One region of the Acuticoccus sp. I52.16.1 genome, then DNA from elsewhere that is predicted to be linked to it. Evidence: predicted binding sites of a transcription regulator. Region 1 holds the regulator's gene; each other region holds the start of a gene.

Region 1 (7,177 bases):
CGCCACCATCTGGGTCCAGGTCGACACCATCATCGAGGCGGACGTGCGCCCCTTCGGCGAGGCGCAGACCGACGTTCTCTTCGCCTGGACGGAGGCCGAGCGGGCCCGCCAGCTCGACGAGCTGGCGAGCGCGGCGGTCGACGCCGTGAACGAGGGCACGCCGATCGAGGACGTCGCCGCCGAGTACGACGCCCAGGTCGCGCGGTCCGACCCGTTCACCTTCAACGAGGCGCCCGGCGAGTTGCCGCAGGCCGTGGCCACCGCCGCGTTCGAGGGTCCGGTCGGCCACGCCGCGTCGGTCGCCGACGGCGACTCGCGCATCGTGCTGGAGGTCGCCGCGGTCTCCGAGCCGGCCTTCTTCGCCGAGGATCAGGCCCTCTCCCAGGTGCGCCAGCGCCTCGACGAGGACCTCGCCAACGCCGTCCTGCTCGACTTCCTGAACGCGTGGCAGACCGAGGTCGGGGCGACGGTGAACCAGCCGATCCTCGACCAGATCACCGGCGTCGCCCAGAGGCAGGGGTGATGAAGGCGCCGCGCGCGAGCGCCGGGGCAGGCTCCGGTGGCTAACCTCAAGACCTTCATCGCCAAGGCGGCGGCCGGCGAAGCGCTGTCGCGGGCGGAGGCGTCGGCCGCGTTCGACGTGCTGATGTCGGGCGAGGCGACGCCGGCGCAGATCGGCGGCCTGCTGATGGCGCTGCGCGTCCGCGGCGAGACGGTCGAGGAGATCGCCGGCGCGGTGGAGGTGATGCGGGCACGCATGCTCCCCGTCGCCGCACCGGCCGACGCGATCGACATCGTCGGCACCGGGGGCGACGCGTCCGGCACCTACAACGTCTCCACCTGCGCGGCCTTCATCGTCGCGGCGGCGGGGGTTCCGGTGGCCAAGCACGGCAACCGCGCGCTCTCCTCCAAGTCGGGGGCAGCGGACGTTCTCTCTTCGCTCGGCATCGTGCTGGACCTGACGCCGGAGGGGATCGCCGCCTGCATCCGCACCGCCGGCATCGGCTTCATGTTCGCCCCGGCGCACCACGCGGCGATGAAGCATGTCGGCCCGGCGCGCGTGGAGCTGGGCACCCGCACGATCTTCAACCTGCTCGGGCCGATGTCGAACCCGGCGGGGGTGAAGCGTCAGCTCCTGGGCGTCTTCGCCTCAGAGTGGGTGCGCCCGCTGGCCGAGGCGCTGGCGGCACTGGGGGCGGACCGCGTCTGGGTCGTCCACGGCACCGACGGGCTCGACGAGATGACGACCACGGCCGAGACAGAGGTCGCCGCGGTCGAGAACGGGGCCGTCACCACCTTCACCATCACGCCCGAGGACGCGGGCCTGCCGCGTGCCGCCTTGGCCGATCTCGTCGGCGGCGACGGTGCGCACAACGCCGCCGCGCTGAAGGCGGTGCTCGCCGGCGAGCCGAGCGCCTACCGCGACATCGCCTGCCTCAACGCCGCTGGCGCGCTGGTGGTGGCACAGAAGGCGGCGACCCTTGCCGAGGGGGTCGCACTGGCGCAGAAGCTGATCGACGACGGGTCCGCCGCGGCCCGGCTGGAGGCGCTCGTCTCCTTCTCGAATGCCGCCGCCCCCAAGCCGACAAGCGCGAAGTAGACGCCATGGACGCCGCTCCCGACATTCTCGCCCGCATCGAGGCGTACAAACGCGAGGAAATCGCGGCCGCGCGCCTGGTGGAGGACGGCGCGGCCTGGCGTGCCCGCGCCGAAGCCGCCGCCCCGCCGCGCGACTTCACCGGCGCCTTGCGCGCCGCCGCGGCCGCCGGCCGGCCGGGGCTCATCGCCGAGATCAAGAAGGCGAGCCCGTCCAAAGGTCTCATCCGTCCCGACTTCGACCCTCCGGCATTGGCCCGGGCCTACGCCGAAGGCGGCGCCGCCTGCCTCTCGGTGTTGACCGACAAGCCGTCCTTTCAAGGGGCGCCCGAGTTCCTCACCGCAGCGCGCGAGGCCGTCACGCTGCCGGTGCTGCGCAAGGACTTCATGTACGTGCCCGAGCAGGTGTTCGAGGCGCGAGTGTGGGGTGCGGACGCGATCCTCGTCATCATGACCGCCGTCGACGACGCGCTGGCCCGCGCCCTCGTCGACACCGCGGCCGCGCTCGGCATGGCCGCCCTCCTTGAGGTGCACGACGAGCGCGACATGGAGCGGGCGCTCGCCCTCCCCTCGCCGCTGATCGGCGTCAACAATCGCGATCTGCGCACCTTCGTCACCGATCTCGGCGTGACCGAGCGGCTGGCGGCCATGGTCCCCGGCGACCGCATCATGATCGCCGAGTCCGGCATCGCCACCCACGCCGACGTGACGCGGCTGCAGGCCGCCGGCGCCGGCGCCTTCCTCGTCGGCGAGAGCCTGATGCGCCACGCGGACGTCGCCGCGGCGACGCGCGCGCTGCTCGGCAACCCGCTCACCCACCTCGACGCGACCGGCGCCGCCCACATGGTCGACGTTGCCGGCAAGGCCGAGACCACCCGCGTCGCCGTGGCCGAGGGCACCGTGACCATGGCGCCGGAGACGCTGGAGGCGATCCTGGCGGGCAACGTGAAGAAGGGCGACGTCGTCGCCGTGGCGCGCATCGCCGGCATCATGGCGGCGAAGAAGACCTCCGAGCTGATCCCGCTCTGCCATCCGCTGCCGCTCTCCTCGGTCTCGGTGGACCTCGCGGCCGATCCCGCGCTTCCGGGCTACCGCGTCACCGCGCGGGCCAAGACCACGGGTCGCACCGGGGTCGAGATGGAGGCGCTCACCGCCGTCAGCGCGGCATGCCTGACCCTTTACGACATGGCCAAGGCGATGGACCGGGGCATGGTGATCGGCGGCGTGCGGCTCCTGGAGAAATCCGGCGGCCGCTCCGGCGAGTGGCGCGCCTCTTGATCGACGTCGACGAGGCCCAGGCCCGCCTGCTCGCCGCGGCGCCGCGCCTGCCGGCCGAGGCCGTCGCCCTGGCCGACGCCGCGGGGCGGGTCGCGGCCGAACCGATCGTCGCGCGCCGGACGCAGCCCCCCTTCCCCTCCTCGGCCATGGACGGATATGCGATCCGCACCGCGGACCTGCCGGGGCCGCTGCGTGTGGTGGGCGAGTCGGCGGCCGGACGGCGTTACGCGGCGGCACTCGGGCCGGGCGAGAGCGTGCGCATCTTCACCGGCGCGCCCGTGCCGGAGGGCGCCGACGCGGTCCTGATCCAGGAGGACGCGGCGCGCGAGGGCGACATGGTGCGCGCCACCGACGTCGCCGCGAAGGGCGACAATGTCCGCCGCATGGGCCTCGATTTCGCCCTGGGCGACACGCTGGTGGAGGCCGGGACCGTGCTCGCGCCGCGCCACGTCGCGCTGGCGGGCGCCGGCGGTCACGCCGAGCTCATGGTGGCGCGGCGACCGCGCGTCGCCTTCCTGGCGACCGGTGACGAGTTGGTGCTCCCCGGCGAACCGACCGGCCCCGACCAGATCGTCGCCTCGATCACGCCGGCCCTCGCCGCCACGGTCCAGGCGGCAGGGGCCGAGACGATCGACCTCGGCATCGCGCCGGACGACCGGGCCGAGATAGCCCGCCGCGCCCGCGCGGGGCTCGACGAGGCGGACGTCCTGGTGACGCTCGGCGGCGCTTCGGTGGGCGACCATGACCTCGTCAAGCCGGCGCTCGGCGACCTCGGCATCGAGCCGGATTTCTGGAAGGTGGCGGTGCGGCCCGGCAAGCCGCTGATGTTCTCGTCGCGCCCGCTGGTGCTCGGTCTGCCGGGCAACCCGGTGTCGGGCGCGGTGTGCGCGGTCCTTTTCCTCGTGCCGCTGGTGCGGGCGATGCAAGGTGCCGCCCGGCCGCTCCCCGAGGTGCACGAGGGCGTCCTCGGCCGTGACCTCTCCGGCAACGGTCCGCGGCGCGACCACATGCGCGCCGTCCGCACCGGCCGGACGATCACACCGGCGGCGCGGCAGGATTCCTCGATGCTCAACGTGCTGGCCCACTCGGACGTGCTGTTGGTGCGCGAGCCGCATGCGGGACCGGCGTCGGCGGGCGAAACATGTCGGTATATCGCGCTCTGAGTGCTTGACTCTCGGCACACTGCGGTTGTCCACGTTGCAGAACACACGACGAACGTGTATAGATGATGGCGGAATGATTCGGGTACCAATGCTGGTCATACAGCGTCAGGACGACGGCACACTATGCTGACGAAGAAGCAGTACGATCTCCTCATGTTCATTCATGAGCGTATGAGCTCCACCGGCGTCCCGCCATCTTTCGAAGAGATGAAGGACGCGCTGGACCTGAAGTCGAAGTCAGGCATCCACCGGCTCATCACCGCGCTGGAGGAGCGGGGCTTCATCCGCCGCCTTCCCAACCGCGCCCGCGCCCTCGAGGTTCTGCGCCTACCGGACGTCGCGATGGCGAAGAACGCCCCGCCTCTGCGGCCCCGCGGCTTCTCCCCCTCGGTGATCGAGGGGTCGGCCCCACGCGATCCGATGGCGAGCCCCAAGCGCGGCGCCTCGCTGCGCCCCGTGTCCGCCGCCTACGACGTGGTCGACGTGCCGATGATGGGCCGTATCGCCGCCGGTGTGCCGATCGAGGCGATCCAGCAGCAGAGTTCCGCCGTCCACCTCCCGTCCGACATGATCGGCCCGGGCGAGCACTTCGCCCTCGAGATCAACGGCGATTCGATGATCGACGCCGGCATCCACGACGGTGACACCGTGGTCGTGCGCCGGACCGACCATGCCGAGAACGGCGACATCGTCGTCGCCCTGATCGACGGCGAGGAGGCGACGTTGAAACGCCTGCGCAAGCGCGGCAACACGATCGCCTTGGAGGCCGCCAACCCGGCCTACGAGACCCGCATCTTCGGTGCCGATCGCGTCCAGATCCAAGGCAGGCTCGCCGCCCTCCTCCGCCACTACTGACGCGCGGCCGCCGCGGGGAGATCGGCGCGCCGGCGGACACAGGTCGCGATCACGGCCTCCCCCGCCCCACGCGTCACCGTCCTTTCGTGGCGCGCCCCCAGCCGATCTCCCGTGGTCCTCGTCTTCGGGTCTGCCAACGGCGCACTCCACGGTCCGCGGCCCCGCCGGCCTTGCGACGGCACAGGCCCAACTCCGCCGGTCGGGCCGCGGCCTGTGGGGCGTGTCCGCAGGAGCCGGAGCCGCGGCCGGGGCGGCCTACAGCGAGCTGCAGAGGTGACCGCCGTCGACCTCCAGGGTGCTGCCGGTCATGAAGCCGGAGGCGTCGCTGGCGAGCAGGCAGAGGGCACCGTTGAGGTCCTCGGGCTGGCCCAGGCGGCGCTGCGGGATGCGCTTGATCAGCGCCTTGCCGGCATCGGTGGTGAAGAAGTCCCGGTTGATGTCGGTCTCGATGTAGCCCGGCGCGATCGCGTTGACGCGGATGCCGTACCGCGCCCATTCCAGCGCCAGCGCCTTCGTCATGTGGATCAGCCCGGCCTTCGCCGAAGCGTAGTGCACCAGCGCGCCCGCCGGCCGCATCCCGGTGATCGAGGCGATGTTGACGATCGACCCGCCGGTCCCGGCCGCTTTCAGCCGCACGGCCGCCTCGCGGGCGACGGTGAAGCAGCCGGTCAAGTTCGTGTCGACCACGAAGCGCCAGTCCGCGTCGCCGATGTCCATCGCCGGGGCCGCGGTGGAGACGCCGGCGTTGTTCACCACGACGTCGATCGTGCCGAGCGCGGCCGCGCCGGCGTCGAGACCCGCGGTGATCGAGCCGGTGTCGGTGACGTCCATCGCGACGGCGGTGACGCGGGCGCCGGTGGCGGTGAGCGCGTCGCGCAGCGCCTCCAGCCGGTCGAGGCGGCGGGCGGCGAGGACCACCGCGGCGCCCGCCCCCGCCAGCGCCCTGGCGAAGTTCTCGCCCAACCCGCTCGACGCGCCCGTGACCAGCGCGACTTTCCCGTCCAGCGACAGTTCCATCCCAGTTCTCCTCGTCTCTCGTTGTCTCGTGCGCGGCGGCGGGGCGTCAGCGCGGGCGGCGGATCTTCCACACCCCGTCGGCGGTGGCGACCACCTTCTCCCCCACCCGGGCCGCCCCGCGCAGGAAAATGACCGACCGCGTGGTGCGCACCACCTCGACGTCCGCCTCTAGGAGCACGCCGGCGGGCACCCCGTCGACGAAAGCCACGGTGAGGGTGATCGTCGCCTGACCCGGCGCGTCGTGGGTGCGGGCACCGGTGATGCCGATGGCATGGTCGAGGAAGGTCATGATCGCGCCGCCGTGCATGATGCCGAACGGGTTGAGGTGCCGCTCCTCGACCCGCATCGCAAAGCGCGGACCGTCCGGCGTCTGGCGCGTCAGCATGGGGCCGATCTCGTCGACGAAGCCCTGGCCGGTCATCGCCACCCATCCATCGTCCGTCACGTCGCTCGCGTCCACGCCGGCCCCCTGATCTTGCTCGGTGCCCGGTAGCATGCGCCGCCCGCCGCGCCAACGCGCCTCAGGCGACGCCCGGCGGTTCGGCGATGGCGCGGGCGATGAGCGGCGCCACCGTGTCCGCCGCCTCGTACTGCGCCCAGTGGCCGACGCCGGGGAGGACGTGCTGGCGCGCGCCGGCGGGGTGGGCGGCGAGGATCTCCCACCGCTCGGCGTGCTGGAAGGCGACGCTGTCGCGCTCGCCGTAGATGGCGGTGACGGGGGCGGCGATCTCCGGCAACGCCTCCAGGAGAGCGGCGCTGCGCGAGGCGAGGCGGCTGGGCGCCCGGGCGCGCGGAACGTTGAGGCCCTGGATGTGGACGGCGAGCGCGTCGATCCGCGACGGGTCGGCGAACATCATCGCCGCGAGATTGGCGCGGTGCACCTCGGCGAGCGCGTCGGCCCCGACGTTGCGGACCTTGCGCAGCGGCGGCGGCGGCCCGAGCGGAAAGCCGAACCCCATCGAGCCGATGACGACGAACCCCGCCGCCCGCGCCCCCAGCATCCGCACCAGCCGCGCGCCGACGACGCCCCCGAAGGAGAAGCCGACCACCGTGACCGGTGCCTCGCCGCAGAGGGCGGCGAGACCGTCCGCGATGGGGCGGGCCATCGCGTCGGCGAAGGCGGTCCCCTCGTCGGGGATGACCGGCAGGTCGCCGGAGGCGCCGTAGCCGGGCATGTCGGCGACCAAGAGGCGGTGGCTGCGCGCGAGCGGGGCGATCACGCGCAGCCAGTGCAGCCAGGAGCCGTGGCCGCCGTGCAGCATCGCGAC
Region 2 (7,177 bases), 2.4 Mb from region 1:
CGTCGATCTTGAGGATTCCCAGGGCGTCCAGGTCGTCCTTGTCCCACTCGATGTTGGTGCGCCCGTCCATCGCGGCCTTCACCACGGGCACCATCTCGTCCAGCCGCCCGCGGGTGATCACAAAGCCCCCCACATGTTGCGACAGGTGGCGCGGAAACCCGGCGATCTCGCGCGAGAGACGGATGAGGTGACCAATCCGGTGGTCGCGCGGATCCAGGCCCGCCTGCGTCGCGGCCGCCTCGTCGACCCCGTTCGTGCCCCAGCCCCAGATGGACCCCGCCACCGCGCCGACGCTGTCCTCGCTGAAGCCGAGCGCCTTGCCCACCTCCCTCGCCGCCGAGCGGGCGCGGTAGGTGATCACCGTCGCCGCGATGCCGGCCCGGTCCCGCCCATATTTCTCGTAGATGTACTGGATTACCTCCTCGCGCCGCTCGTGCTCGAAGTCGACATCGATGTCCGGCGGTTCGCGTCGTTCGGGCGAGATAAATCGTTCGAACAAAAGGTCGGAGCGGTCGGGGTCCACTTCCGTGATCCCCAGACAGAAACAGACTGCCGAATTCGCCGCCGAGCCCCGCCCCTGCGCCAGGATGGCGTTGTCCCGCGCGAACCGCACGATGTCGAAGACGGTCAGGAAATAAGGGGCATAATCGAGGCTTTCGACGAGCCGAAGCTCGTGGGTCAGGAGCGCGGCGACCTTCTGCGGCACGCCGTCGGGATAGCGCTTGGCCGCACCGTCGTACGTGAGACGTTCCAGCGTCTGCTGCGGCGTGCAGCCGGGATCTGTGGGCTCCTCGGGATATTCGTAGCGCAGCTCGTCGAGTGAAAAATCGATCTCGTCCATAACGGCGAGAGTCTCGCGCACCGCCTGGGGCACCGCGGCGAAGAGGCGGGTGATCTCGGCCGGCGCCTTCACGTGCCGCTCCGCGTTCGCGGCGAGCCTGCGGCCTGCCGCGTCCACGTTCGTGTGCAACCGGATCGCCGTCAGCACGTCCTGCAGCGGCCTGCGGGCGGGATCGTGATACAGCGGCAGCGTCGTGGCGAGGGGCCGCAGCCCCAACCGGCGGGCGAGAGCGGCATGGGCGGCAAGTCGGCGTTGGTCCTGCGCCCCATAGGACAGCGACAGGGTGAGACGCAGCGGATGGCTGACGCGGGCGGCAAGCGTGCCCGCAGCGTGCGCGATCGCATCGGGGGCGGCGGTATGGGCCACGATGGCGAGGACGAGGCCCTCGCACCACTCGACCAGATCGCTCAACATCAGGCGGCAATTGTCTTTTTTCCCCCGCATGTTGCCTACCGTCAGGAGACGGCAGAGACGCCCGTAGGCGGCGCGGTCGGACGGCCAGGCCAGGATATCGGGGGTGCCGTCCTCGAACACGAGGTGGCAGCCGACCGCCGTGCGGATCCCGACTTCCTTGCCTGCGAGATGAACGCGGACGACGCCGGCCAGCGTGTTGCGATCGCACACGGCAATGCCGGGTGACCCGAGCGCAGCCGCCGCCACCACCAATTCTTCCGGATGCGAGGCGCCCTCCAGGAAGGAAAAGTTGCTCTTGGCGGCAAGTTCGATGAAATCGCTCACCCTTTCTCTCCGCCATCAGCCGAAGAACCCGTGCAGAAACCATTTCGGCGGCTGGCTCTCACCGGCGAAAAGCCCTTTGCGAAACAGCCAGAAACGACGCCCCTCGCGATCCTCCACGCGGAAATAGTCGCATGTGTGCCCCGCCTCCTCGCGCCACCATTCCGGCGCGATGCGCTCTGGCCCCTCGGCGATGGCGACGTGGTAGAACACCCGGCGCCAGAGGAAGCGTACCGGCGCGCCATCCGGGACACCGGCGACGGCCAGGATCGGCTCGGGCGGCTCCAGAAGCCGCAGCGGGCGCAGCGGCCCATGGCGCCAGCGCGGCCTGTGTGCTTCCCCCCAGGACGGGGCGCGCAACGCCTGGCGAGCCGGCACGCGCTGCGTCTGTGACGAAGGATCGTGCGTGTTGACCGGCGCCAGGTGATAAACTGCCGAGGCCCCGAACCTCTCTGAGAGCGTATCGACGAGCGCCTCGAAGTCACGCGAGACGTCCTCGGTCTCGTCGAGTCGGGGCTGGCTGGTCCCGATACGCTCCAATTCACCCGCATAGATCCGCATCAGGTCGACGCCGCTGTCGCTCTCGATCCGCGCCGACATTTCCTGGAGGCGCGGTGCGACGAGGCGTGTGATCCGCGCCGCATCGTTGAGCGGCGCGCTGGCGCCGACGGCAATATCCCGCACCATTCCGTCGGCCTGGAACAAACGTAGCTGGAGCAGGCGCGTGCCCAGCCCCCTTGGCGCGAGCGCGCCCGTCAAGCTCGCCGCCAGCTGCCGCAATCCGGCCTCCAGCGCCTCGATGTGGGAGACCGGCTCGGCGAAGGCGCGATCGAAAATATGCGGCGAGGCGGGCGTGAGGGGGGTAATCGGCTCGTCTTCCAACCCGCTCATCTGGTCGATGCGCCGGCCAATGAGAGGACCGAACCTCTGGGTCAGGGATTTGCGGGACTGTGCCAGAACCTGCGCCACGGTCTTCAAGCCAAGACGTTGCAGGACCGCTGCGGTCTCATCGGGAAGGCGCATCGAGGCGGTGGGCAGGTCGCAGACGGCGGAAAGCGTCTCACCTTCTGGAACGATATGGCCATGTCCGTGGCGGGCAAGTGCCCAGGCGACGGCAGGTGTGTCGGCAACGGCCACCTGCACCTGGACCCCGCACGCGACACACCTTGCCCGGAGCGCTTCCACCAGCGCCTCTTCACCGCCGAAAAGATGCGCGCATCCGGCAATATCGAGCATGAGTCCGTCGGGCTGATCGAGCCCCACGAGAGGCGTGAAGCGTTCGAGATCTCGTGCGATCCTTTCGAGGAGGCGCATATCCGCGTGCGGATCCGAGAGATGGACCTCGACATGGGGCGCCAGCGCCCTTGCCTCGGCGAGGGCCATCCCGGCCCGGAGCTTGGCCGCCTGCGCCGAGCGGTCCACCGCCTCCAGAAGCATGGCCCCCTTCTGCTTCGCATAGGTGACGACGGGGGCGTCAGGAGAGAACCGCTGCTCGATCATGAGGCGGTCGGTCGGCAGGTACGCGAGCCAGACGTAGAGGATTCTGCGGGTTGGCTGCATGGTTCAGCGCGCATCCGCCCTTCGCCGCACGGCTTCCAGAGCGACGACGCCGGTCTCTGAAAGCTCGTGTCGGGGGGACGGCACTTCGTGAGAACGCAATCTTAAGGAGAAAAATTCCCGTTTTACAGGGTCAAACGTAACGATTTGATGCCCGCATTGTCCCTTTTTGTTCTTATTAAGATCCATCCTCCAGCTCGGCCAGCCGATGGAGCGGTGCGGTACAGTCGGATGAAGGACAGGGTGGATCGCCCATCGGGTCAAGGCCGCCGTGGCACCGATCTGCCCTGAGGCGACAAGATGGACGGGCATACCTGCCGCATAAGAGCGAAGGTTCAGCCGGCGGGTGGATTTTATGTCGAGAATTCCCCGGTCGTCATGCAGTTCGCCGATGACCATCCCCAAGGCGCCCGAGACCAACGCCTGCTCCAAAACCCAGAGAACCTCAGACGCGTTTCCGACTTGGACGAAGAGAATCCGCTCCGGATCCAAACCCATATCGCAAAGTCCGGAGCCCGCCAGCGCGCCGTTCTCATGCCTCGTGAGGTTTTGCGAGACCCATAAGCACTTCTTCAAAAAAGTCGCACACAACAGAAGAGATACAAGAAAAGAGCAAGAGGCGATAAAATTGGCGACGCGAGAACAGGCAAAGAGATGCACTCCATCCTGAAATGAGGTTGATACATCACGCAGCAAACCTTTCGGGAACCGCTCGGCGCTCCAGGCCGGTGCCCCAACCTTGCGCGCACCCTGCTCCAGATCAGATCCAGAATAAACCATGGAACACGGGGGGATGAGCGCGGTCGCCATGGACGCCTCAAATGGTTAATGTTCTACTCTCGTTCTGATTATATTGGAACAAAGGGGTTGTCAATCCATGATTCGCAACCTAAAGTCACAGACGCGATGGAACCAAAGACCCGATCATGCCGGCAGTCGACGCCACCGACCGAACGGTCATCTGCAACAGCAAGCAGCGAACAACGACAGTGATCGCGGGGAAAGGCGCGCGCCCTGCTCCGCGGGCCAAAAGCCGCGATTCAGGAGGCTGCGAGGCGCTGAAGCTCGGCGATTTCGCCGCGCCCCTCGAGGTCGGCCAGCGCCTGGTCGAGTTGCGGACCGAGGTGCGGGTCGAGCGCGTCGCGCGCCTCTATCGGGTCGAGCCCTTTTACAGCAAGGAAGATGGCGGTGGCGAAGACGAGGTCGCGCTCCGGCAGATAGCCGCGACGCAACCAGCCATAAGTCCCAGCGCCCACCTGATGCTCGAACCGAGCATTGGCAAGGAAAACGCCGAAACCGAGGAAGCAGGCTGCGAGGTCGGTCAAAAACTCCTCCTCATCCTCGGTGCACAACGGCGGTGTGTCGGCGGACGCGACGAGGTAGTGCGCCAGCTCGTGCGCGAAGGTCGCGATCAGCGCCATCGGTCGGCCAAGATCCTCGGGAGAATAGGTGATGAGAACGCCATGCTCGTCGACCGCGAACGAGGCGGCGGCCGTGATCCGCGCGTCGACGGCGAACGTCTCGCCGATCGCCGCCGCATCAGCGGGCCGGTCGAGCGCGATGAGGTCGACGTGCCAGTCCTCGATGAGGCAGTAGCGGCGCACTTGGGCGAAGAGCCGTTCGGCGAGGGCGTGGCCCGTCTCGCCGTCGGTGGAGAAGTAGCCCGGCCGGGGGAGAACGAGACGGCTACGGGCAAAGTCACCCCCGCCGCCGAACTCGCGCATCAACCACGCGAAATTGTCGAGGTGCCAAGCGGCGGTGTCGTCGTCCAGAAGGGGCCGCCGCTTGCCGGATTGCCACATGGTCGCCTCCCCCGCCGGCATCGTCGATGGGCCAACGTAGAGGCAAGCATGTTATGGACCGACCGCCGAGGAAACCCCGGCGACCGGCTCGACGCACACATCAGCGTCTCCAGTCCCCTACTGATGCCGACGCGCGGGCGATCAGTGGCGAAAGTGGCGCATCCCGGTCATCACCATGGCGATGCCGGCCGCGTCGGCGGCGGCGATGACCTCGTCGTCCCGTCGCGAGCCGCCCGGCTGGATCACGGCCGTCGCGCCGGCCGCGGCGATGGTCTCCAAGCCGTCGGCGAAGGGAAAGAAGGCGTCGGATGCGGCGGCCGAGCCGAGGGTCCGGCTCCCTTCTTCGCCGGCTTCCCTAGCAGTGTCCGCGGCCTTCCAGGCGGCAATGCGGGCCGAATCGACGCGGCTCATCTGCCCAGCGCCGACGCCGACCGTCGCCTGCCCCTTGGCATAGACGATGGCGTTGGACTTCACGTGCTTCACCGCCCGCCAGGCGAACGCGAGGTCGGCCCACTCCGCCTCGGTCGGCGCGCGCCGGGTCGCCACTTTCATGGCGTCGCGCGCCACATGCCCATCGTCGGCCGACTGCACCAGCAGCCCTCCCCCCACGCTGCGCACCATCGAGCCGGAAAGCGCCGGCAACTCGTCGACCAAAAGCAGGCGGACGTTGGGCTTGGTGGCCAGCACCGCCATTGCCTCGTCGCTGGCACCCGGCGCAATCACCACCTCGGTGAAGACGGCTGCGATCATCTCCGCAGTCGCCTTGTCCAGCGGCCGCGACAGCGCCACCACGCCCCCGAACGCCGAGACCGGATCACACAGCCGCGCCCGCTCGTACGCCTCCGCGAGGTCCGCGCCGACGGCGATGCCGCAAGGGTTGGCGTGCTTGACCACAACGGCAGCGACGTCGGCGCCGAAGTCGGCCACCGCGCTGAGCGCCGCGTCACCGTCGGCGACGTTGTTGTAGGAGAGCGCCTTGCCCTGCACGATCCTTGCGGAGGCGATGCCTCCGCCGCCCGCCGCGCGGTAGAAACCGGCGGACTGATGCGGGTTCTCACCATAACGCATCTCGGCGACGCGCTTACCGCCGAACGCTGCCCACACGCGGTGATCGACCGGAACGTCGTCGGCCGCGCTTGCCTGCGCCATCCACGCGGCGATCGTCGCATCGTAGGCGGCGAGCCGCGCGAAGGCCTTGGCCGCCAAGCGCCGCCGCAACGCCAGCGTCGTGCCGCCAGCCTCCAGCGCGTCGGCCACCGTGTCGTAGTCGTCCGGATCCACGATCAGGGCGACGTGGGCGAAATTCTTCGCCGCCCCCCGGGTCATCGACGGGCCGCCGACGTCGATCTGCTCGACGAGTTCGGCCGGCGGCTTGCCGCTCTCGATCGCCATTTCGAACGGGTAGAGGTTGGAGACCAGCAGCCCGATGGGGCCGATGCCATGTTCTTCGAGCGCGGCGGCGTGCTCGGGCTTGGAGAGGTCCGCCAGAAGCCCGCCGTGGACACCGGGGTGCAGCGTCTTTACCCGCCCGTCCAGCATCTCGGGAAAGTTGGTGATGTCGGATACGTCGGTAACCGGGAGACCCGCCTCCTTGAGGGCGCGACTGGTGCCCCCGGTGGAGACGAGTTCCACGCCGAGCGCCACGAGACGCTGCGCAAAGGGGACGAGGCCGGTCTTGTCCCAAACGGAAAGGAGCGCCCGGCGCACCGGTGTGGCAGTCATGCGTTTTGTCCTAACAGAGCCGTGATCCGCGCGTGGGCCGGCGCCGGACTACGAAGCGTCGTCGTCACCGACAGGATGCGCATGCCGGGCGATGTGCCAGCGGACGGTGTCATCGGTCAACGTATTACCGGCAATCACCAGCTGCGATGTGCGCCTCGCGCGGTGCTGGTCTGCAAGGACGATGCTCTCCTCGACCTCGATTTCCGGCCCGTCGTCCACCGCGAAGAGCCAGATCGAGCGGTCGGGGCACACCAGGAGAACCTTGCGCCTCCCCCGCTCGATCCGGAGCTTGATGTCGAGCCCGACGTGAAAGCGGATGGCGAAGGGGCGGCCGTCGAGCCTGTCCTGCCCGATCAGCTGATCCTCGCCGATCAGGGCCAGCCCGTCCTCGCCCAGTGTCAGCCGCCGCTCGTGGATGAGCCCGTAGGCGGCGAGATAACCGTCGTGCGAGGCCTTGACGGTCAATTCGGAGCGGCGGACTTCGACGGCGCTGGGGCCGCCATAGAGTGTCGGCCCAAAC
Region 3 (7,177 bases), 790 kb from region 1:
GGCGGGATGTTGGTCGCCATGCCGACCGCGATGCCGCCGGCGCCGTTGACGAGCAGGTTCGGGAAACGCGCCGGCAGGGCGATCGGCTCGCTCTCGGAGCCGTCGTAGTTGTCCTGGAAGTCGACGGTGTCCTTGTCGATATCCTGGATGAGGGCGGTGGTGGAGACCTTCTGGAGGCGCACCTCGGTGTAACGCATGGCCGCGGGACTGTCGCCGTCGACCGAGCCGAAGTTGCCCTGCCCGTCCACCAGCGGCACGCGCATGGAGAAGGGCTGCGCCATGCGCACCAGGGCGTCGTAGATCGCGCTGTCGCCGTGCGGGTGGAATTTACCCATGACGTCACCGACGATGCGGGACGACTTCTTGTAGGGGCGGTTCCACTCGTAATTGCCCTCGTGCATCCCGTAAAGGATGCGCCGGTGCACGGGCTTGAGGCCGTCGCGAACATCCGGCAGGGCGCGGCTGACGATGACGGACATGGCGTAGCCGAGGAACGACTTCTCCATCTCCGCCGTGATCGACACGCCCGAGATGCCGTCACCATCGCCCGACGACGCCGGCGCAACCGGGTCCGTGGGGCCGTTCGCGCCACCGTCTATCGTGTCGTCACTCACTCACGCTCTCCTGCGGGGAATTCCCTACTGAAATAGGCGATTCAGCCACCGATTGCCACCATCGGGCAGCTGTTCCACACTGAACTCGTATGCGAGCGTCGAGGGGCCCGTCGCCGCGCCGGGTCCCCGCCCCGCTCTGCCCCCGCCGCCGGGCCGGATCGACCGGTTCGCGGCCAGCTTGTGCCTCAGCCGAAGTGCACCAGCATCGCGGTGGCATCGTCGGAGCGTTTGAAGCGGGGAAAGCGGGTGAGGTCCGGATCGTCGTTCTCTACGGCGCGGACCTCGGCGAGCACCGCCTCGAGGTCACCCGCGGCGGCCATGAGCGCGGCGCCGTCGTAGAGCGCGTAATCGTCGATGGCGGCTTCGAAGCCGTCCGACACCAGGAGCGCCCGGCCCTCGCGCGCGCCGACGACGTGCTGCCGCGCCCACCGCATGCACCCCTCGTCGGGAGCGAAGACTGGGTATCCGTCCTGGGTGTTGGCGGTGTTGCGCACGGTCCTGAGGTAGGCCGTCACCTCCGGCGTGCGGCCCTTGCCGCCGCTCATCAGGCGGCGCGCGCTGTCGCTCTCCCAGGTGCTCATCCGGTCGAGGCCGCCGAACCGGGTCAGCATCCCGTCCGCCTCGATCCAGATGCCGCAGTCGCCCAGCTCCACCACCTCGACGATCTCGCCGAAGCGGGCGAGGACGACGGCGGCGGTGGGCACCTCGTAGCGCTCCCTGGGCGCGCGGCGGCGCTCGGCGGTGAACCGGGCGGCCGCGGTGTGGGCGGCCGCCCGCAGCAGCTCGCCCGGCGTGTCGATCGTCTCGGCGCCGTCGAGCAGCGCCTCATGCAGCGTGGCGGTGAGCCAGGCGGCATCGCTCGGCGCATCGAGCAGCGGCTCGTCGCCGAGGCCGGTCGCCCCGTCGATGACCCAGGCATAGGCGCCGGCGGTGCCGCAGCCGTCCTCGTTGGGACGTCGCGGCGAACCGGCCGCGCAGACCGAGGCGAGAACCTCGATCAAAAGGGGATGTCGTCGTCGAACGGTTCGGGCGAGGCCGGGCGCCCGCCGCCGCCGCCACCACCGCCGCTGCCGCCGCGATCGGAGTAGCGGTCGCCGCCGCTGCCACCGCCGCCGTAGCCACCGCCACCACCACCGCCGCCGCCGCCGAAGTCGCCGCCGCTGCCGCCATAGTCGCCGCCGCCGCCGCCGCCGGTGCGACCGTCGAGCATTTGCAGCACGGAGTTGAAGCCCTGCAGCACGACCTCGGTGGAGTAGCGCTTCTGGCCCTGCTGGTCTTCCCACTCACGGGTCTGGAGCTGACCCTCGATGTAGACCTTCGAGCCCTTCTTCACATACTGCTCGATGACGCGGCAGAGGCCTTCCTGGAAGCACACGACGCGGTGCCACTCGGTCCGCTCGCGGCGCTCGCCGGAATTGCGATCGCGCCAGGTCTCGCTGGTGGCGATCCGCATGTTGGCGATCGGCCGGCCGTCCTGGGTCCGGCGGATCTCCGGATCGGCCCCCAGATTGCCGATCAGGATCACCTTGTTGACGCTCCCAGCCATGCCCGTTCCTCCACTCTTCGGGCGCGCACCCTAACGCACCGGGACGCCGCGCAAAGCGCCGCGTCGCGCTGTCCACAGGGCACGGCGCTGCGGTCCCCGTAAATTCGTTGCGCGCGGGTGGGACCCCTCCCCGCGAACGTGCCGCACGACGGCCGAGATCAGTCGCTGTCGCCTTCGTCGTCGGGCCCTTCGACCTCGCGTGCGAGCTCGTCGAGAAGGCCCAGCTTCTCCAGCTTGGCGCGCAACGGGTGCGGCGCCTCGGTATAGCGGTTCGAGTAGGGCATCGTCGTGCCCAGAACGCGGCCGAGCGCCGAGCGATCCATCCGGTAGGCGAAGGCGTTGATCTCGTGGAACACCTCGGCGAGGGAGGCGATCTCCGCCTCGGACAGGGCGAGCGGCGCGCTCGGCATTTCCTCCGACGGCGGCAGTTCGATCCCGTACTCCTCCCGCAGGAAGGCGACGTGCGGGGCGGCGCGCTTGCGCACCTTGTCGAGCGCGGCCGCGGGCAGCACGTAGCGGGGGCCGCGCACGAAGTTGAAGGCGCGCTGCTGGTCGTAGGGCATCTTGCCGCCGGGCATGCGGGCGATGGCGCGCTCCAGCATGTGGATCCCGAGGACCGACAGCCCCTCGTTGACCGACCGCCGCTCCAGCTCCGGCGCCGCCGTGCCGCAACCCAGCACCTCGAGCACATCGTCGATGACGTCACCGCCGGCCATCTGTGCGCGGTCGAACGGCCGCACGATCATGTTCTCCGGCCCGACCGCATCGCGCCACCGGGTGATGATCTGGGTGAGGTTGAGAACGCGCGGGGTCGCCTCGATGTCGGCCAGCGCGCGGCCGGAGCGTACGCCCTGGTGCGCGGCGCTGATCGCCAGCGCCACCGGCTCGCGCACGTAGACGAGCACCCGCACTCGCGGCGCGATGGTGCGCATGGTCTGGACGCAGCCGGCGATCTCCTCCGGCCCGAGGCGCTGGAGGGTTTCGGAGCTGATGAGCCCGGCCGGCAGCCCGCCCGCCGCCGCCGCCTCCTGCCGAAACTCCTTCAAGAACTTCGACTCGCCGCGCGCCTTGGTGCGTCCGGAGAACGGCCGGACCAGCGCATGGTTGGTGCGCGTCCTCGCGTAATAATAAAGGCCATGCCGCGCCAGCACTGCGGCATTGTCGCGGAAGGTCGCCTGAAGGGACGTCGTACCGGTCTTCATGTGGCCGATGTGCAGGGTCAGGACGTCCACGGGGTGCCTCGGGTCGGATCGCGTCGCGCCGGTTTGCGCCAGGCTCGTGTGCGCCAGGGTCCGGGGCGCGGTCAACTGTCCCCATGTGGCTGTGGATTTGCAGAACAATGCTGCCGACGCTATGTGCGGCATTGACCACAACTCGTCGATGTTCCACTTTTGGGCTCAGACGATTTCCCCGGAGTCGAAGGCATGGCCAACCGCGCGCGCGTCGCTGCCGAACGCAAGCTCGTCGTCAAGGGCGCGCGGGAGCACAACCTCAAGGGCGTCGACGTCTCCCTGCCGCGCGACACGCTGGTGGTGTTCACCGGCCTCTCGGGCTCGGGCAAGTCCTCCCTGGCGTTCGACACGATCTACGCCGAGGGCCAGCGACGCTACGTGGAGAGCCTGTCGGCCTACGCGCGGCAGTTCCTGGAGATGATGCAGAAGCCGGACGTCGACCAGATCGACGGCCTCTCGCCCGCCATCTCCATCGAACAGAAGACGACGTCGAAGAACCCCCGCTCGACGGTCGGCACCGTCACCGAGATCAACGACTACATGCGCCTCCTGTGGGCGCGCATCGGCATCCCCTACTCGCCGGCGACGGGCCTGCCGATCGAAGCGCAGACGATCAGCCAGATGGTCGACCGCATCCTGGCGCTGCCGGAGAAGACACGGCTCTACCTGCTGGCGCCCATCGTGCGCGGCCGCAAGGGCGAGTACCGCAAGGAACTGGCGGAGTTGCAGAAGAAGGGCTTCCAGCGCGTCAAGGTCGACGGCACCTTCTACGAGATCGAGGACGCGCCGACGCTCGACAAGAAGTTCAAGCACGACATCGACGTCGTGGTCGACCGCGTCTCCACGCGGCCCGACCTCGCGACCCGCCTCGCCGACAGCCTGGAGACCGCGCTCGGCCTCGCCGAAGGCATCGCGGTCGCCGAATTCGCCGACGAGATGGACGGCGCCGCACCGCGCCGCATGGTGTTCTCGGAAAAGTTCGCCTGCCCGGTCTCGGGGTTCACCATCGCCGAGATCGAGCCGCGCCTCTTCTCGTTCAATGCGCCGACGGGCGCGTGCCCCACCTGCGACGGCCTCGGCACGACGCTCTCGTTCGAGGCGGACCTGGTGGTGCCGGACCCGGCGATGACGCTGGCGGGCGGGGCGATCCTGCCTTGGGCGCGCACCGGCAACACCAGCCCCTACTACACGCAGACCCTGCAGGCGCTCACCGCCCACTACGACGCCGACATGACCACCCCCTGGCAGGACCTGCCGGAGAAGGTGCGCGACGTGATCCTCTACGGATCGAAGCGCGAGAAGATCAAGTTCACCTACGACGACGGCCTGCGCAGCTACACGACTTCGAAAACGTTCGAAGGCGTCATCACCAACATCGAGCGGCGCTGGAACGAGACGGACTCGGCCTGGGTGCGCGAGGAGCTGGCGCGCTACCAGTCCGACGCCCCCTGCCCGGCCTGCAACGGCTACCGGCTGAAGCCCGAGGCGCTGGCGGTGAAGGTGGCGGGCGAGCACATCGGCGAGGTCTCGGCGCTGGCGATCCGCGACGCGGCCCCCTGGTTCGACGCCCTGCCCGAGAAGCTGACCGCGCAGCAGAACGAGATCGCGCGTGCCATCCTGAAGGAGATCCAGGAGCGGCTGCGCTTCCTGGTGGACGTCGGCCTCGACTACCTGCAGCTCTCGCGCGGCAGCCGCACCCTGTCGGGCGGCGAGAGCCAGCGCATCCGCCTCGCCAGCCAGATCGGCTCCGGGCTGACGGGCGTGCTCTATGTGCTGGACGAGCCGTCCATCGGCCTCCACCAGCGCGACAACGCCCGCCTGATCGACACGCTCAAGCGGCTCAGGGACCTCGGCAACACCGTCATCGTGGTCGAGCACGACGAGGACGCGATCCTGGCGGCGGACTACGTGCTCGACATCGGCCCCGGCGCGGGCGTGCACGGCGGCGAGATCACGGCGGAGGGCACGCCCGAGGAAATCATCGCCAACCCCAATTCGCTGACGGGCAAATACCTGTCGGGCGCGCTGGAGATCCCGCTGCCCGACAAACGCCGCGCGCGCAAGAAGGGCAAGGCGATCAAGGTCGTGAACGCGTCCGGCAACAACCTCCGAGGCGTCACTGCCGAGTTCCCGCTCGGCCTCTTCACGGCGGTCACGGGTGTCTCGGGCTCGGGCAAGTCGACGCTGGTGATCGAGACGCTGTACCGCGCCGTGAGCCGCAAGCTCAACAAGAGCCGCGAGGTGCCGGCGCCGCACGAAACGATCACCGGGCTGGAACAGCTCGACAAGATCATCGACATCGACCAGTCGCCGATCGGCCGCACGCCGCGATCCAACCCGGCGACCTATACGGGCGCCTTCACCCCGATCCGCGACTGGTTCGCGGGATTGCCGGAGGCGAAGGCGCGCGGCTACGGGCCGGGCCGCTTCTCGTTCAACGTCAAGGGCGGGCGTTGCGAGGCGTGCCAGGGCGACGGCGTCATCAAGATCGAGATGCACTTCCTGCCCGACGTCTACGTCGAGTGCGACGTGTGCAAGGGCAAGCGCTACAACCGCGAGACCCTGGAGATCGAGTTCAAGGGCAAGTCGATCTCCGGCGTCCTCGACATGACGGTGGAGGAAGGCTGCGACTTCTTCTCGGCGGTGCCGGCGGTGCGCGACAAGCTGGTGACGCTCAACCAGGTGGGCCTCGGCTACATCCGCATCGGTCAGCAGGCGACGACCTTGTCGGGCGGCGAGGCGCAGCGCATCAAGCTGGCCAAGGAGCTGTCGAAGCGGGCGACGGGCCGCACGCTCTACATCCTCGACGAGCCGACGACGGGGCTGCATTTCCACGACGTCGCCAAGCTGCTCGACGTGCTGCGCCAGCTGGTCGACCAGGGGAACACGGTGGTCGTCATCGAGCACAACCTCGAGGTCATCAAGACGGCGGACTGGATCATCGACATCGGCCCGGAGGGGGGCGACGGCGGCGGCCAGATCGTGGCGGAGGGCAAGCCGGAGCAGGTGATGAAGGTCGCGCGCAGCCACACGGGCCAGTTCCTCACCGAGCTTCTCGAGCGCCGCCCACCACGCCGAGAGGCCGCGGAGTAACCCGCGGCCTCGCTTCCCACGCCACCTCGCCCCCACGCCCCTTCCCGCGCCCACGCCCGCACCGCGGTGCCCTACCGCGCCCCCGCACGGCCGCGCCTTCCGTCTCCACGGCACGGCGGTGCCTTCCCGCTCCACGGCACGGCGGTGCCTTTCCAGTCCACGGCACGGCGGTGCCTTGCGCCTGTTCCTCGGAGCCGTCCGTCGCTGAAGCCCGATCAGCGCCAGGGCGGCGGAGGGTGCAAGGCCGGAGAGCGAAGCGTGCCTTGCGGCCTCTGCCGTCCTGGTGCCGGGCTTCTTCAGCGACGGGCGGCTCCGGGGAACAGGCGCTCCCCCTGTTCCTTGGTGAGTCCCGAGCCTCTTGGCCTCGCCCCCCACTCAGAGCACGAAGATCGGCAAAGTCAGGGTAAAGCGGGCACCGCCGACTGGCGCGTCGCCGATGGCGATGGTTCCGCCGTGCGCCTCGGCGAGGCTCTTGACGATGGCGAGGCCGAGGCCGGCGCCTCCGGTGGCGCGATTGCGGGAGGTTTCGAGGCGGACGAACGGCTCCAACAGCAGCGCGCGGTCGGCTTCGGCGATGCCCGGCCCCTCGTCATCGACGGTGAGGACCAGCGCGCCTGGGCGGGCGGCCAGGGCGACGTGGGCGGCGCGGCCATATTTCAGCGCGTTGTCGACGAGGTTGGCGATCATGCGCT

Evidence for each region. Region 1 encodes LexA, which represses DNA repair genes until DNA is damaged. Its sites were predicted from a motif close to TGTTCNNNNTGTGTTCNG; they were not measured.
Region 2: MRB58_RS04785 (ImuA family protein) is a predicted target of LexA. The motif match lies at 3,963-3,980, and genes of this name have one in related genera.
Region 3: uvrA (excinuclease ABC subunit UvrA) is a predicted target of LexA. The motif match lies at 3,542-3,559, and genes of this name have one in related genera.

The regions. Positions count from the first base shown of each region.
Region 1 covers NZ_CP094828.1:3,433,840-3,441,016, reverse strand. Annotated here, with positions in the region: gene MRB58_RS15520 (peptidylprolyl isomerase) at 1-523, shown strand, start outside; gene trpD (anthranilate phosphoribosyltransferase) at 560-1,600, shown strand; gene trpC (indole-3-glycerol phosphate synthase TrpC) at 1,606-2,874, shown strand; gene glp (gephyrin-like molybdotransferase Glp) at 2,871-4,037, shown strand; gene lexA (transcriptional repressor LexA) at 4,161-4,892, shown strand; gene MRB58_RS15490 (SDR family NAD(P)-dependent oxidoreductase) at 5,148-5,909, opposite strand; gene MRB58_RS15485 (PaaI family thioesterase) at 5,956-6,369, opposite strand; gene MRB58_RS15480 (alpha/beta fold hydrolase) at 6,431-7,177, opposite strand, start outside.
Region 2 covers NZ_CP094828.1:1,066,043-1,073,219, forward strand. Annotated here, with positions in the region: gene MRB58_RS04775 (OB-fold nucleic acid binding domain-containing protein) at 1-1,579, opposite strand, end outside; gene MRB58_RS04780 (DNA polymerase Y family protein) at 1,595-3,136, opposite strand; gene MRB58_RS04785 (ImuA family protein) at 3,140-3,943, opposite strand; gene MRB58_RS04790 (hypothetical protein) at 4,174-4,935, opposite strand; gene purH (bifunctional phosphoribosylaminoimidazolecarboxamide formyltransferase/IMP cyclohydrolase) at 5,077-6,657, opposite strand; gene MRB58_RS04800 (heparinase II/III family protein) at 6,706-7,177, opposite strand, start outside.
Region 3 covers NZ_CP094828.1:4,223,850-4,231,026, reverse strand. Annotated here, with positions in the region: gene gyrA (DNA gyrase subunit A) at 1-614, opposite strand, end outside; gene MRB58_RS19115 (hypothetical protein) at 800-1,615, opposite strand; gene MRB58_RS19110 (single-stranded DNA-binding protein) at 1,612-2,160, opposite strand; gene MRB58_RS19105 (hypothetical protein) at 2,319-3,392, opposite strand; gene uvrA (excinuclease ABC subunit UvrA) at 3,585-6,485, shown strand; gene MRB58_RS19095 (cell wall metabolism sensor histidine kinase WalK) at 6,861-7,177, opposite strand, start outside.